2 linked regions of the Verrucomicrobium spinosum DSM 4136 = JCM 18804 genome follow. Each later gene encodes a partner of the first gene's protein in a complex. Links are inferred from orthologs where the notes say so. Each region holds a gene or a part of one and is shown in the gene's direction. Other genes may lie near its edges.

Region 1 (7,783 bases):
ATGGTCTTGGTGTGGGGTGCCTGCATGATGCTGGCCCTGCGGCGTCGCCGGCCGGTGATGACGGCTTGAAGAACAAGTGAAGAGGGCGCACACAAATGCCCAACGCCGGATTTGTGTCACTCTGCCTCACCACGTAAGCTTGGCGCGCATGCCCCCTTGCCGTCGGTTTCTCGTCTTGCTTTTCGCCGGGATACTTGTCTCCGGCCCGTCCTGCACGCCCATCGCAGCCCTCCGTGAGACGCGTGCCCGGCTAACGGGCCAGACGAAGGTGGATGTGCGTATCAAGAGCGCCAACGAGGCTCTCCACGAAATCAGCCGCTGCGCGAAGAAAGACCCCCAGCGAGCTATCGAACGGTACCTCACCGTGCTCAAAGACAGCCAGGACCGCCTGCAACAGGATGCCGGGGACAAGGAGGCGCTCCGCGTGTACAACTACGCCCTGCAGCGGGTGTTTGCCGTCATCCGGATGCACCGGATGGACCCGTGGTCGCAGCCAACCCGGTTTGGAGACTTTACGCTCAGCCATCACAAGGATCCACGGCCCACGTGGGATCCCTCCCTGTACGAGTTCCTTCCCGACGACCAACTGGAGGTGGGGGGAAAGTACCTGAAGGAACGTGTCACCCGCCCCGGAGTCGGCGCCGCGTTGGTGGCCATCAGCAAAAGGGCGGACCTGGACCCTGCCGAGGCCATCACCATGGGGGCCAGGATCTACTACGGCGTCACTGCCGTGGCCCGATTCAAGGGCAGCAGTTGCGAGATCCAGTTCTACGATCCGCTGGATACGGACGAGGCAAAGGTGGCAGGACACAGGATGGATCTGGCGGCCGACTACACCACCCCTCTGGCCGTGCTGCTCACGAGAGAGAGGCCCGAACGCCTCGGTCTGCGCCGGCTCATCGACCCCGGGCGCTATGCAGACACGGCCCGGCTCATCCGGATGCGCCCCTATGATCCCAAGCGGGTGCCGCTGGTGCTGGTGCACGGCCTCATGGACACGCCCGCCACCTGGACGCCCATGCTCAATGCCCTGCGGGCAGATCCAGTGATCCGGAAGAAGTACCAGATCTGGATGTACAGCTACCCCAGCGGCTATCCTTACCCGTACACTGCTGAACTGCTGCGGCAGGAGTTTGACAAGGCGGCCAAGACCTACCCCCACCATAAACCGATGGTCTATGTGGGCCACAGTATGGGCGGAGTGATCGGGCGGCTCATGCTGATCGACACGCACCATGATGTCTGGAACAAATTCTTCCGCGTGCCGCCCGAGGAAACGCGCCTCTCCGCGGAGGATCGGGCTCTGCTGGCCAATACGCTCATCTTCAGCCACCGTGATGACATTGACCGCGCCATCTTCATCTCCGCCCCGCACCGCGGGAGCAAGTTGGCCATGGGCTGGGTGGGGCGGCTCGGTTCCCGCCTGGTCAAGGCACCGTCCGATCTCGTCTCCCTGGCCTCCACCATCACCGATGTGCTCCTGCTGGACGAGACCTCCCTACAGATGGGGCGTCTGCCCAATAGCATCGACACCCTCTCCCCGGCCAACCCCTTTGTGAAAGCCACCATGGACCTGCCCATCACGCGGGGGGTGCCGTATCACACCATCTGTGGCAATCGCGGTCGTGGCGGACCTCCGGGCTGTAGTGATGGCGTGGTGCCCTACACGAGCTCGCATCTGGACGGTGCGGAGTCTGAACTGATTGTCCCCTCGAACCACGGTGCCCATCAGAACCCTCAAGCCATCCAGGAAGTGCGCCGCATTCTCCGCAAACATGTGGGAGCCCCACCTGCGGCAACACCCCCTCAGACAGGAGAGGCAGGCAGCAGTCAGGGGCAGGTCAGTAGATAACCCTTGGCTGCGGGGACCAGAATCGAGTGCGCTGGATACCCGCACCTGATCGAACATAGCCCCGCTTGCATCAACTGAAGCGGCAATCACCCCAGAGGATACCTTAACGTCGCCAGCACAGGCACCATCCAGCGGATCTGTTCCCGCGTCACATGCATGGGCGGGATCTCGGGGTGCAGGGAGGCGAGCGTCGCGGACTGATCCGCGCTCTGGGAATGGAAGACACACAGAAGGGCCGGGCCACCGGCATCGCCCCGGAGTCTCACGACCACGCGGAGATGGGGCATGCGCAACGGGTTGCTGGAGAACCCGGCAAGCGTGGCTGATTTCTTGAGTTTTGCCCATAGACCGAAAGGTCTGTTTTGATTTATACTGCACTGCATCAGGTTTTGTGAAAAGTCGGCTGAAGCAGATTCACAAAACGTGTTGCCGGGAGGTATAGTCGGGATCTGCTGATCAGCGCCTCATACAGCCGGGCACCCAGCCCTGGACGCGAGGGCCCCACCCAGACATAGCCGTCGATGAGGATGAGGGCAGGAGGCTCGTCCAGAGACTGGATGGCCGCCAACAGGCAAGGGAGTTCCCGCTTATAAAACTCTCCGGGCTCGTAGCCCTCAGCCACTGGGAGTGTGAGGGTAGTTTCCTTAATCGCCACTGCGTCCGTCCAGCTGGAAAACACCACGGCCGCCACCGTGGCGCCGGCATCAGTGTAGTGAAGGTCCAGGCAGACGATGGGGGCACCAAGTGGCATGGTCGCCACTGTGGAGCGGCAGACGACGCACTTCAATTGACAGGAGGTTGCGGATTCAATCGATTCCAACAGCCGATAAAGGAGGCGGGGTCTCCGGCCCCGCGGTATGCTGGGAGACTGAGGCGATAAGAGAGTCAAGGGAAGCACGACTGAGCGGGGCTGGGAACCCCCGCCTCCTGTACCGCTTCGACCAGGTGCAAGACCTGATGCCCCACCTCACGTTGTTGATCTTGTACCACCATGGGATCCCATTCCGCCAGCTTCGCCTTTCTCAGCCTGCTCTTCCCGTTCTGGCTTGCCGCCCCGTCTGCGGCATCGGCACAGAGGCCGGAACTCACCCCAAAGAACGCTGTGACCGGCATCCAGAGCTACGCCCTGCCTTCCTCTTGCCAGTCCGGCCCCACCACGGTACGAGTGATCCTTCCTGCACCGCTCACCGCAGAAAAGCGCTATCCGGTCCTCTACATCCTCCCCGTCGAGCCAGAAGGCAGCTTTCGCTATGGTGATGGACTCGATGAGGCGCGCAAGCTCGACCTCGCGAACAAGCACCAGGTCATCTGCGTGGCCCCTTCCTTCAAAATCGTGCCTTGGTATGGCAACCACGCCAGTGATCCGAAGTTGCGGCAGGAGGACTTTGTGGTGAAGTCGCTCGTGCCTGATGTGGATCGGCGGTACCCCACAGTCGCGAACGCGGAACATCGCTGGCTCCTGGGCTTCAGCAAATCAGGGTGGGGGGCCTGTGTGCTCCTGCTGCGGCACCCGGCCGTCTTCGGGTACGCCGCCACGTGGGATGCCCCGTTCCTGTTGAACGGCGAGAATCACGGCAAGGAATGGGGGCCCATCGGCATCAAAGACGTGTTTGGGACCAAGGAAACATTCCTCGCCGTTCTGCCTCCCACTCTCCTTGCCGGGGCGGGGGAGGTTTTGAAACACCGTGGCCGCATCGTCCTGGCGGTGGGGCCGGATTGGAAATCGCAGGTGATCGGCATGCATGAGCTCCTGGAGCAGAACCGCATCCCCCACGCGTACCTTCCCGACCTGATGGTCAAGCATCGGTGGGACACCGGCTGGCTGGGGCCCGTGGCGGATCAGCTCGTGGACCTCGCAACTGCTCCCTGAGCGCCAGAATGCTTTGCGAAGGCAAAGAATTCGCCCCGGCCTGGGGCAGGAAAGCCGCCAAACGACCAGTGCGCGACTTTGTGGGAATTTCCCGCCTTTTTTTGCTTCTGCCTGCCCCATTTCTACGTCATGCTGCGTGTCCCGCGTTTGCGTATTTGACAACGCCCACCACCCCGCCTTGTATCCGCGCCACCATGCCGAAGACAACACTTAATAAAGACGAAGTTAAAGCGATGCTGACCCTCGTGGCGGATCGCATCATTGCTGCAGAACCCGTGTTGTCCGAGGCGGACCGCAATCTGGGTGACGGGGATCATGGTCTGGGCATGCAACGCGGGATGAACGCCGCCAAGGAAAAACTGAGCGGTGAGTCCATCGAAAAAGCTTTCTCCAGCGTGGGCATGGCCATGATGAGCAGCATGGGCGGTGCTTCCGGCGCGATCTTTGGCACCATGTTCCGCAACGGCGGCAAGGCCCTGGCTGGCAGGGAAGAATTCGACGCCGCCGGTCTGGCGCTCCTGCTTCAGGCAGGGCTGGAAGGCGTGAAGTCCCGCGGAGGCGCGGCGGTGGGTGACAAAACGATTGTTGACTCGCTCGAACCGGCGGCCGTGAAGGCGCAGGAAGTCGCGGGAGCCTCCCTGATCGATGCCGTGACGGCCGTAGAAACTGCCGCTTTGGGAGGTCTTGAGGCCAGCAAAGCCATGGTGGCCAAGTTCGGCCGCGCCAAAACGCTCGGCGAGGGTGCCATTGGCTTCCCGGACGCGGGTGCGATGTCGCTGACCATCATCGTCGGTGCTATGAAAGAATACATCGCTGCCTGAATATTTCCTGGCGGATTTGTCCTAAACCGCACTTCCTGTGCGATGGAAAATTCCCCCAACATCCGTTTCATCAGACCCCAACTCAACCGACCCTACTAACTACAAGACCATGGCAGACCTAGACGGCACCAAAGCAGAGAAAAAGGAAAAAGAGTACTTCACCGACACTCCCCAGGCTGCACCTGGCTTCTTCCTCAAAGGTTCCCACCAGTACGACTGGGGATTGAAGAACCGCCTGAGCCGCGTGTTCAATCCCAAGGACGGCCGCACGGTGATGCTGGCTTTCGACCACGGCTATTTCCAGGGGCCCACCACGGGCCTGGAGCGTGTGGATCAGACCATCCTCCCGCTTGAGCCGTATGCAGACTGCCTCATGCTGACCCGCGGCATTCAGCGCAGCGTGATCCCCGCCACCACGCAGAAGGCGATCGCCCTGCGCGCTTCCGGCGGCACCAGCATGGCCCAGCCCGACCTTCTCTCCAATGAGAGCATCGCCTGCTCCATTGAGGAAGCCGTGCGCCTGAACGCCTCCGTGCTGGCCGTGCAGGTCTTCATCGGCAGCGAGCATGAGCGCCAGACCATCAAGAACATGACCGACCTCATCGACGGCGCGAACCGCTACGGTATCGGCGTCATGGGCGTGGTGGCCGTGGGCAAGCAGATGGCCCGCACCGCCCAGTACTTCCGCCTCGCCACCCGCATCATGGCGGAGCTCGGCTGCCACATGGTGAAGTGCTACTACACGGAAGAAGAGTTCGACACCATCACGAGCTGCTGCCCCGTGCCGCTCGTCATCGCCGGTGGCAAGAAGCTTCCGGAGCTGGACGCGCTGAAGATGAGCTACAACGCCATCCAGCAGGGTGCCTCCGGTGTGGACATGGGCCGCAACATCTTCCAGTCCGACGCCCCCGTGGCCATGATGCGCGCCGTCCGCGGCGTGGTGCATGAAGGCCTCACCGCCGAGCAGGGCTACGAGTTCTACAATGAGCTCAAGGCTCAGGGTGTGAAGTAAGATCCGCCTCGTTTTCTGAATGGTGCAACAGAAAGGCTTGCCACGTGCAGCCCGGATGTTGCACCATTCCTGTTTCGCCAAAACATCATTCGAATCGCAAAGTCCCGTTACCGAATCATGGCTACTCTACCCAAACTGCACAACGCGATGTGGCCCGGCCTCGTCGGCAAAGAGCCCGGCACGGACCACCCGCCCATCAGCCTGGAGCGCATGCTCGAACTCACCGCCAATGCGGAGGTGAACGGGCAGAAGTTCGAGGGCGTGGATCTCTTCCTCTTCCATCCCCACACGGACCCGGATGGCAGCCTGGATGACATCAAGCGCATGGCAGACCTCATTGCCAGCAAGAACCTCAAGGTGGGCTCTCTGGTGGCCCCGATCTGGCCGGGCACGGTGGGGGATTCCGCCATGGGTGCCCCCGACCAGCGCGCGAAGTTCGTGCTCGCAGTCAAGAAGGCCTGCCGCATTGCCAAGATCCTCAATGAGCACGGCGTCCGCCAGTACGGCGTGATCCGCATTGACTCTGCCGGCAGCCCGGGCGCTTGGGTGGCAGATCCGGTCGCCAGCACGAAGAAGATCGCCGAAACATTCCGCGAAGCGGGTGTGGTGGCCGCCGCAAACGGCGAGCGTCTCGCCGCAGAAGGCGAAATCTGCTGGGCAGGCATGCACTCATGGAAGGACATGCTGGACCTGCTGGAGCAGACTGGCATGCCCGGCACCGTTGGCTTCCAGGCTGACCTGGCCCACACGTACCTCTACCTTCTGGGGTACAATGCCCCTGAGCACGCCCTCCTTAAGGAAGGCTACAGCGAGGCAGAGTTCGAAGCTGCGTACACAACGATGACGGACGCCCTGCGGCCATGGACGATCGACTTCCACGTGGCGCAGAACGACGGCACCGTGCACGGCACCGGCTCCCACGACAAGACCGGGCGTCACTGCCAGGCAGATGATCCCAACGGCAAGCTCGACATCACCAAGGCTGCTGGCTACTGGCTCAAAGACGCCGCCTCCCGCGGCATCCAGCACATCTGCTGGGATGGCTGCATGTTCCCGAACGCCGTTCTGGAAACTCAGGACACGTGGAACAAGATCCTGGCCGCCATGATCAAGGTGCGCGAGGCCCACGGCTGGAGCTGATTGCCCGGAAACGAGGACACCCTCTGAAAGAATACCAACCCCGTCAGGCTGATGGTCTGACGGGGTTTTTTGTGTCGGGGAAGGTCATCGGTTGGGGAGCACGATCTCGCATGAAAAGACGCTCATCAAGCCTCCTCGCCCTCGTCCCACTTGGGCTGTAGGGCGACCGCTCCGGTTGCGGGTCTCAGGAGACGCTCGCGGCAAGCGGGGCGCTTGCCCTACAGAGCGTAAATCAGGGGCGGAGTTCGTGGTCACATTTGGAATGTCGATCTTCTCGCCCGTCAGCCGAACCCCACTTGGGCTGTAGGGCGACCGCTCCGGTTGCCTCATCGGGAGACGCTCGTGGCAAGCGGGGCGCTCGCCCTACAGAGCGTTAGTCAGGGGTGGGGGCATGGTCACACTTGGAATGTCGATCTTCTCGCCTCTCAGCCCGGACTCCACCTGGGCTGTAGGGCGACCGCTTCGGTTTACTCATCGGGAGACGCTCGTGGCAAGCGGGGCGCTCGCCCTACAGAGCGTTAGTCAGGGGTGGGGGCGTGGTCACACGTGGAATGTGGATCTTCTCGCCCGTCAGCCGAACCCCACTTGGGCTGTAGGGCGACCGCTCCGGTTGCTGGGGCAGGAGACGCTCGTGGCAAGCGGGGCGCTCGCCCGACAGAGCGTTAGTCAGGGGTGGGGGCATGGTCACACTTGGAATGTCGATCTTCTCGCCTCTCAGCCCGGACTCCACCTGGGCTGTAGGGCGACCGCTTCGGTTGCCTCATTGCCCCTCCTCACACCGCATGCTTCCCATTTCGCTGTCTCCTCGCCTCACCAAGAAGAGCCCGCAGTTCTGCGATTCCCACCGGCTTCACCAAGTGATGGTCGAAACCGGCGTCATGTGAGCGCTGCCGGTCTTCCTCCTGACCATAGCCTGTGACCGCGATGATCAGGGCATTGCGGCACCCCTCAAGATCGCGCAAGCGCCGCGCCACCTCATAGCCATCCATGCCGGGGAGACCGATATCGAGCACCACCGTATGGGGCACCCATTTTTTCGCTATCACCAGTGCTTGGTTCCCATCATGGGCCACCGTGGTCTCGTGACC
Region 2 (5,447 bases), 260 kb from region 1 along the record:
CCTTCAGTTGGGCCACGAAGGCTATGCACAACGGCAGAAGATAAGGCAGGTCCAGCAGGCAACCCACCCACTGGGCGGCCACCCGGCCTTCCTCAAAAGAATCGATGCAGACCACCGGCCGCCCGACACGCCGCCATGAAACAATCCACTGCTGATGTGCCTCCCGCACCCCTCCATGAAGCGCTGAAACCATGGGTACGCCCTGGACTCTCCGCTTTTGGTGCAACTGAATTATTTGATCCATGTACAGTGAAAACTGCGAAAAAAACTGGCTCCAGGCACGAGGTCACCAGGTTCCCGATAGTTGGTTGAGTTCCTCTACCAAATAGCCGCCGAGTATTCAAGCAGGAGCAAGACCAAAATAGCTGAGAAAACGCCCTATCAAGCTATGCCCTCGCATGCACCCCGCGTAAGAGCGAAAGACCTCTGCAGCGTTGGCTGTAAATGGGGGGGGCACCGGACAATGCACCGCCCCACCAGACCATTCACTTGCCCACGTCACACTCGGTGCGCCCCAACGAGTGGGTGCGCCACCTCCACACCCTAGACAGGGTGTGACCTTTGATCGTCATTACCTCCCCGGATCAGCAAGGACCGACTCCACGTTTGAAAACCGGTGGGACATTCCCCGGTTCATTGCTCTCCGTCTCACGCCGATTGCCTTGGACGCTCAGTCGATATGAAGCCCGCTCCCAAGCCAGGTCCGCACGCAGTCCTTTGACGAACCGGTCCATGCCGCGCCAGATACCGCGATAGAAGGCTCCGTCCGTGGCACCCATGCCAATGAGTGCACTCCGGTGATTCACCCACAGCACGGTTCCTGCGGCCAGTCCACGCAAACGGAAACAAGCCTCCCAGATTCTGCCATAGCTGCGATCATGCTGCACACCTTCACTGGCGAGCCGAGCACGATGAAACGCAATGTGCCCCGATTCGTCCCGATTGATCAAATCGCACATGCCCCGGATGGCCACATCATCGCAATGACGCCGCAACAGGCGGTAATACTGGTGGCTGACGATCTCTGTCAGCAGCAATGCGTACAACTCGAACTGGACACCCAGCCATTTCCTCAGACCGCAAAAGAGTGAGAAGCTCCAATGGGATTTGATCTCCGGTGCCCCGAACCGCCGCAGAGCCCAGCCAAGGAGCCGGGAATGCTCCTCCTCTTCCTTGAACCATAGATCCACCAGTTCCTTGATGTTCCCCTGCCCCTCCAACACCTCCGAACGATCGTAGGCGATCAGGTAAGCAGGTCCGCCGCCGTCTCCCAATTGGAACTGCTGGAGGGATCGGATCAAGTGCGCGAACCGGCGCGGTGACAGCTTCTTGTCCACGGTGACAGGAGCAAACCAGTCAGGCTCCGTCCGATGGGATTGATTGTCGCGAAAGTGATTGATCCAGTGGCTGAAGTTCATCGTTCGGCTCCTCTCAACAAGGTGGGTTGCTGTCTTCGGGGACAGCCACCCACCCCTCTGTGCAGGAAGTTTGAAGGAACGATGAAATGGCGGTGAATTTCCGCTTAGGGCGGATTTCACACCACCCCAGAAGACCTCCGGAATCCGAGAGCCAGCCAAAATGAAACAACAGCCGCGGCCAGGTGATAGACCCCGGAGAGCACCCAAAACCAACGCCCTCGCGAGATCCGCCCATCTGGCCTAGCAGCCTGAACATATCCCAGACACATCCAAAGGCCAGGGAGTCCCGCCGCTGCAGTGAGCCCGATGACGCCGAGCTTGCCGAGCAACTCCGCCTGCCCCTGGTCAGTGGCAAGAAAGGATCGAACACCGAAGAATGCCACCCAGGCCGTCAAACCAAGGCTGGCAAGCAACGTGACCACAGAGAGGCAGAAAGTCCACACCCCCAACGGGAACGTGAATCTCAAGGGAGTTGCCGCGTGGGTATTCATCTGGCTCACCGATAGAGCTTCACCTTCTACCACTTCACCTGTTTTTCCAATGGGTATTGGGCGACTCCCTGGGATGATAGGCTGACAGATTCCCTGTTGCGAGCACTTCTGCCACTTGACGGAAGGTCCCAGTGGAGCTTGCGGTCTCTCCACTGGAGAGATACGGATGATGCCATTCATCCAGCTTAAGCACCAGATTCAATCCAGGTGGAAGGTTCACCACCAGTTCCTCCGGCGTGCAGAGCACCAGGTCACGGCGGGTAGCCGCCAGATACCGGCACAGTTCATACACTTGAATGCGATCTGGATCTTCCGGCTCAACCCCTGCTTCCTGGTACTCGTTTCGTGAGGGCAGGTTGATGTAATTGCCACGAACCACCACCTCCCGGGCCCCAGACGCCACGAGTTCGCCGTCCTGCCAGCTGCCGCTTTCCATAGGAAAGACAAAACGCGTCTCGTCATGAGGATGGTTCAGGAGATGCTGATGCCACGCATGGTCATTATAGAAGTCCTCCCGGCCCGGTCGATTGACCAGGTTGCTGCCAGAGGAATACACCTGCACTTCCGGCTCACCAGCACGGGGGGAGAACCCAAACACCTCAATGGTCATGGCCCAGTCATCCTCTGAGCGATAGAGAAACAACCTGCTCGCAGCCAGATGCAAATGCCCATTGCCCAGGCTCGGAAAACTGAATTTCCGGCAGCAGGCGTCCCAGACTCCCAAGATCGAATCAGCAGTCCAAGTCATACCCCTTTCTATTGAGGGATCCGTGGATTCGGCAAGGACAAAAAGACGCCCCTACACGATCTGCGGAGGGTATCCGCCCCTCCTGCCTTCAAATTAGATTTCCATATCTGAGCAAGATCTCCAATCGTGTTGCAATCCCATGACAAGAATGGCATGGAATAAACAGCTCAATTTCCGAGTGGATGTTGGGTTAGTTGCAGCACACAACGGCCCACCATTCTTTCTTTTGGAAGGATGGTGGGTTTTTTGCTTTCCACAACGGTCCACCCTAAATAATTCTCGAATCGCAATAATATAAGAACATTCGCAAGATCTACTTGCATAAATGCAACTTCTTAACTAACGTGAATTATCGTTAGGAAAAAGGCGCAAGCTTAATTCCAAGCGAAGCTGTTGGATGCAGCGCAGGGGCTCCTGGCATTCCGCGGTCAGGTGCTCCTGTTCTGTCTAGTCTCCCCAGTCATATGCTGGCCTCCTTTCCAAGGGACGAGGACTGCAAAAAATCTTTCTGCCCACACCGCCAGTGCGCTCACCATGTGCGAAATACTGATGTTGTTGTGTGAATAGTTGAGTTTATTGAGAGAGCACTCTGCCCGTCTGCACCTTCACCTGTGCAGACGGGCTTTTTCATGCCTTCGTCCAGCTTTTTTAGCCCCGGGTGAGGCACCCCCAGAGCCACGGTCCACGCGGCTCTTCTCGCTTCCTAGTTGACCAGTGGGCTGCCCTCCGCAAAACTCACCTTCCGTTTTCTCCAGCAACCGCTTTCTTCCCCCCTTCCTCCTCCCATGAACACGAATCCTGCCAAAAAAATCATCAATGATCCCCTGAAGTGTGCCGACGACCTTTTTGATGGCCTCGTGCTCGCCTATGATGGCAAGGCCCGCAAGGTGGGCACCCGCTCGATCGTGATGAATGATTTGCGTCCTGATGCGCCTGCCCTCCTCATCGGCGGCGGTGCGGGACATGAACCGATCTACCACGGCCTTGTAGGCAAGAATATGGCGGATGGGGCTGCGATTGGCGACATTTTTGCCGCTCCGCCACCTGATATCGTGCTGGAAGCCACACAGGCGGTCAACCGTGGCAAAGGGGTGCTCTTCCTTTATGGCAACTATGCGGGAGATGTCATGAACTTCGACATCGGCGCGGAACTCGCCTTGGAAGAAGGCATCGAAGTCAGAACGGTGATCATCAATGACGACGTCGCCTCGGCTCCCATCGACCAAAAAGGCAATCGGCGCGGCGTGGCTGGCCTCGTGCCGATCGTCAAGCTCGCTGGCGCAGCGGCCGCTACGGTGGACTCTCTGGACGAACTCGCCCGACTCGCCCAGAAAGCAAATGACCACACCCGTTCGGTTGGCGTGTCCACCAAGCCAGGCTCCATTCCCGCCACCGGACAGCCAACTTTCGAGCTCGCTGACGACGTCATTGGTCTTGGCATGGGCATTCACGGTGAGAAGGGAGTTGCCCTCATCCCCATGTGCACTGCCAAGGAGCTCGCCCCCAAGATGCTCGACATCATCTTTGGCGACGACCTTCCTCTCAATCCTGGCGATGAGATTGTCTTCTTTGTGAACAGCCTTGGTTCTACGCACATGATGGAGTTGCTCATCCTCCTCAAGGAAGCCCGCCCGCTGCTTGAAGCCCGGGGTTTGAAGATTCACCAGACCATCGTGGACAGCATCGTTACCTGCCAGGAGATGGCCGGAGTATCCTTCAGCATCACCAAGCTGGATGCTGAGCTGAAAAAGCTCTGGGACATGCCCTGCGAATCCGTCGGCTACACCAAACTTTAAATTCTGGGGGTTTTCACGAGCCCGCCTCGCCCCATTGCTGGGTGAGGCGGGTTCGTTATTGTCGCGTGTCACAAGGATGTCACAGACAAGACACCAAAAGCCCAGTATGATCCATCCCTCGTTCTGGAATGGGAAGATTTCACCGTTGAGATTGAGCTCATTGGGACTTTTCCCATTCTCGGTCAGGATGATGCGTGCAAAAGCCAAAACTTGATAGATCTTGAACAATAAAGGACTTCCCTTCCGCGTCCTCGTGTGCCATTGTTTCAGTACTCCAAACCATTCGACCTGTGACTACATCACTCAGTGTTGAACTCGCTCCCGCCGGGGAGGCATGGAAAGCCTCATTTCTAGCGGCCCTCCACCACATGACGGCCGCCCGGGTGTTGGAAGAAAAACTTGCCAGCCTCTACCGCGCCGGTGGGCGCATCGTCGGCGGCGTCTATTTGGGCAAAGGCCAGGAAGCCTTCAGCGTGGCTCTAGGTCTTCAACTCTCGAAAGGCCGGGACATTTTTGCCGGGCTGATTCGCGATCAGGCCGGGAAACTGGCCTTTGGCGAGCCTATGCTTGACGCCACACGAACCTACCTCGGTTCCGCGCTCGGCCCCATGCGCGGGCGGGATGGGAACATTCACCGTGGCCGCCCCAAAGAAGGATTGCCCGCCATGATTTCCCACTTGGGATCCATGGTCAGCGTGGTGGCTGGCATGCTCATGTCCCGTCGCTTGCAAGGGCGTCTGGGTGACGCCGTCGGCGGCACCGCCATCGGCGATGGTGGCACTTCCACCGGAGCATTTCACGAGGGGCTGAACCTCGCCGCCGTGGAAAAACTCCCCCTGGTCGTGGCGGTGGCCAACAACCAGTACGCCTACTCCACCCCCAACAACCGGCAGTTTGCTTGTGCGAACCTCGTGGACCGAGCGAAAGGCTACGGTGTGGAGGGCTATGAAGTGGACGGCAAGGATCTCCTGGCATGCCTGCAAGTCTTTCAGCA

The links. The genes of interacting proteins can lie anywhere in the genome.
Region 2: the proteins of dhaL (region 1) and VSP_RS17475 are in contact, whole or in part, in a crystal structure (PDB 3PNL), measured with the Escherichia coli proteins. The link is inferred for Verrucomicrobium spinosum DSM 4136 = JCM 18804 from one-to-one orthologs.

What each region holds. Positions count from the first base shown.
Region 1 is NZ_ABIZ01000001.1:4,051,253-4,059,035, forward strand. What follows is about bases 2,949-5,729. They hold dhaL (dihydroxyacetone kinase subunit DhaL), read left to right. Parts: upstream 2,949-3,916; coding sequence 3,917-4,543; downstream 4,544-5,729. Other genes in these bases: VSP_RS16385 (alpha/beta hydrolase-fold protein), read left to right, coding at 2,949-3,722; lsrF (3-hydroxy-5-phosphonooxypentane-2,4-dione thiolase), read left to right, coding at 4,653-5,555; VSP_RS16400 (TIM barrel protein), read left to right, coding at 5,673-5,729. Also shown: VSP_RS16370 (hypothetical protein), read left to right, coding at 1-69; VSP_RS35800 (esterase/lipase family protein), read left to right, coding at 149-1,852; VSP_RS35805 (hypothetical protein), read right to left, coding at 1,939-2,139; VSP_RS35810 (endonuclease V), read right to left, coding at 2,235-2,603; more of VSP_RS16385, read left to right, coding at 2,844-2,948; more of VSP_RS16400, read left to right, coding at 5,730-6,695; VSP_RS39570 (ATP-binding protein), read right to left, coding at 7,469-7,783. UniProt on the Escherichia coli protein: ADP-binding subunit of the dihydroxyacetone kinase, which is responsible for the phosphoenolpyruvate (PEP)-dependent phosphorylation of dihydroxyacetone.
Region 2 is NZ_ABIZ01000001.1:4,312,512-4,317,958, forward strand. Bases 2,501-5,447 are described here. They hold VSP_RS17475 (dihydroxyacetone kinase subunit DhaK), read left to right. Parts: upstream 2,501-3,442; coding sequence 3,443-4,453; downstream 4,454-5,447. Other genes in these bases: VSP_RS17470 (DUF7003 family protein), read right to left, coding at 2,501-2,657; VSP_RS17480 (thiamine pyrophosphate-dependent dehydrogenase E1 component subunit alpha), read left to right, coding at 4,744-5,447. In the rest of the region: VSP_RS39610 (endonuclease domain-containing protein), read right to left, coding at 1-193; VSP_RS17460 (hypothetical protein), read right to left, coding at 585-1,418; more of VSP_RS17470, read right to left, coding at 1,944-2,500. UniProt on the Escherichia coli protein: Dihydroxyacetone binding subunit of the dihydroxyacetone kinase, which is responsible for the phosphoenolpyruvate (PEP)-dependent phosphorylation of dihydroxyacetone via a phosphoryl group transfer from DhaL-ATP.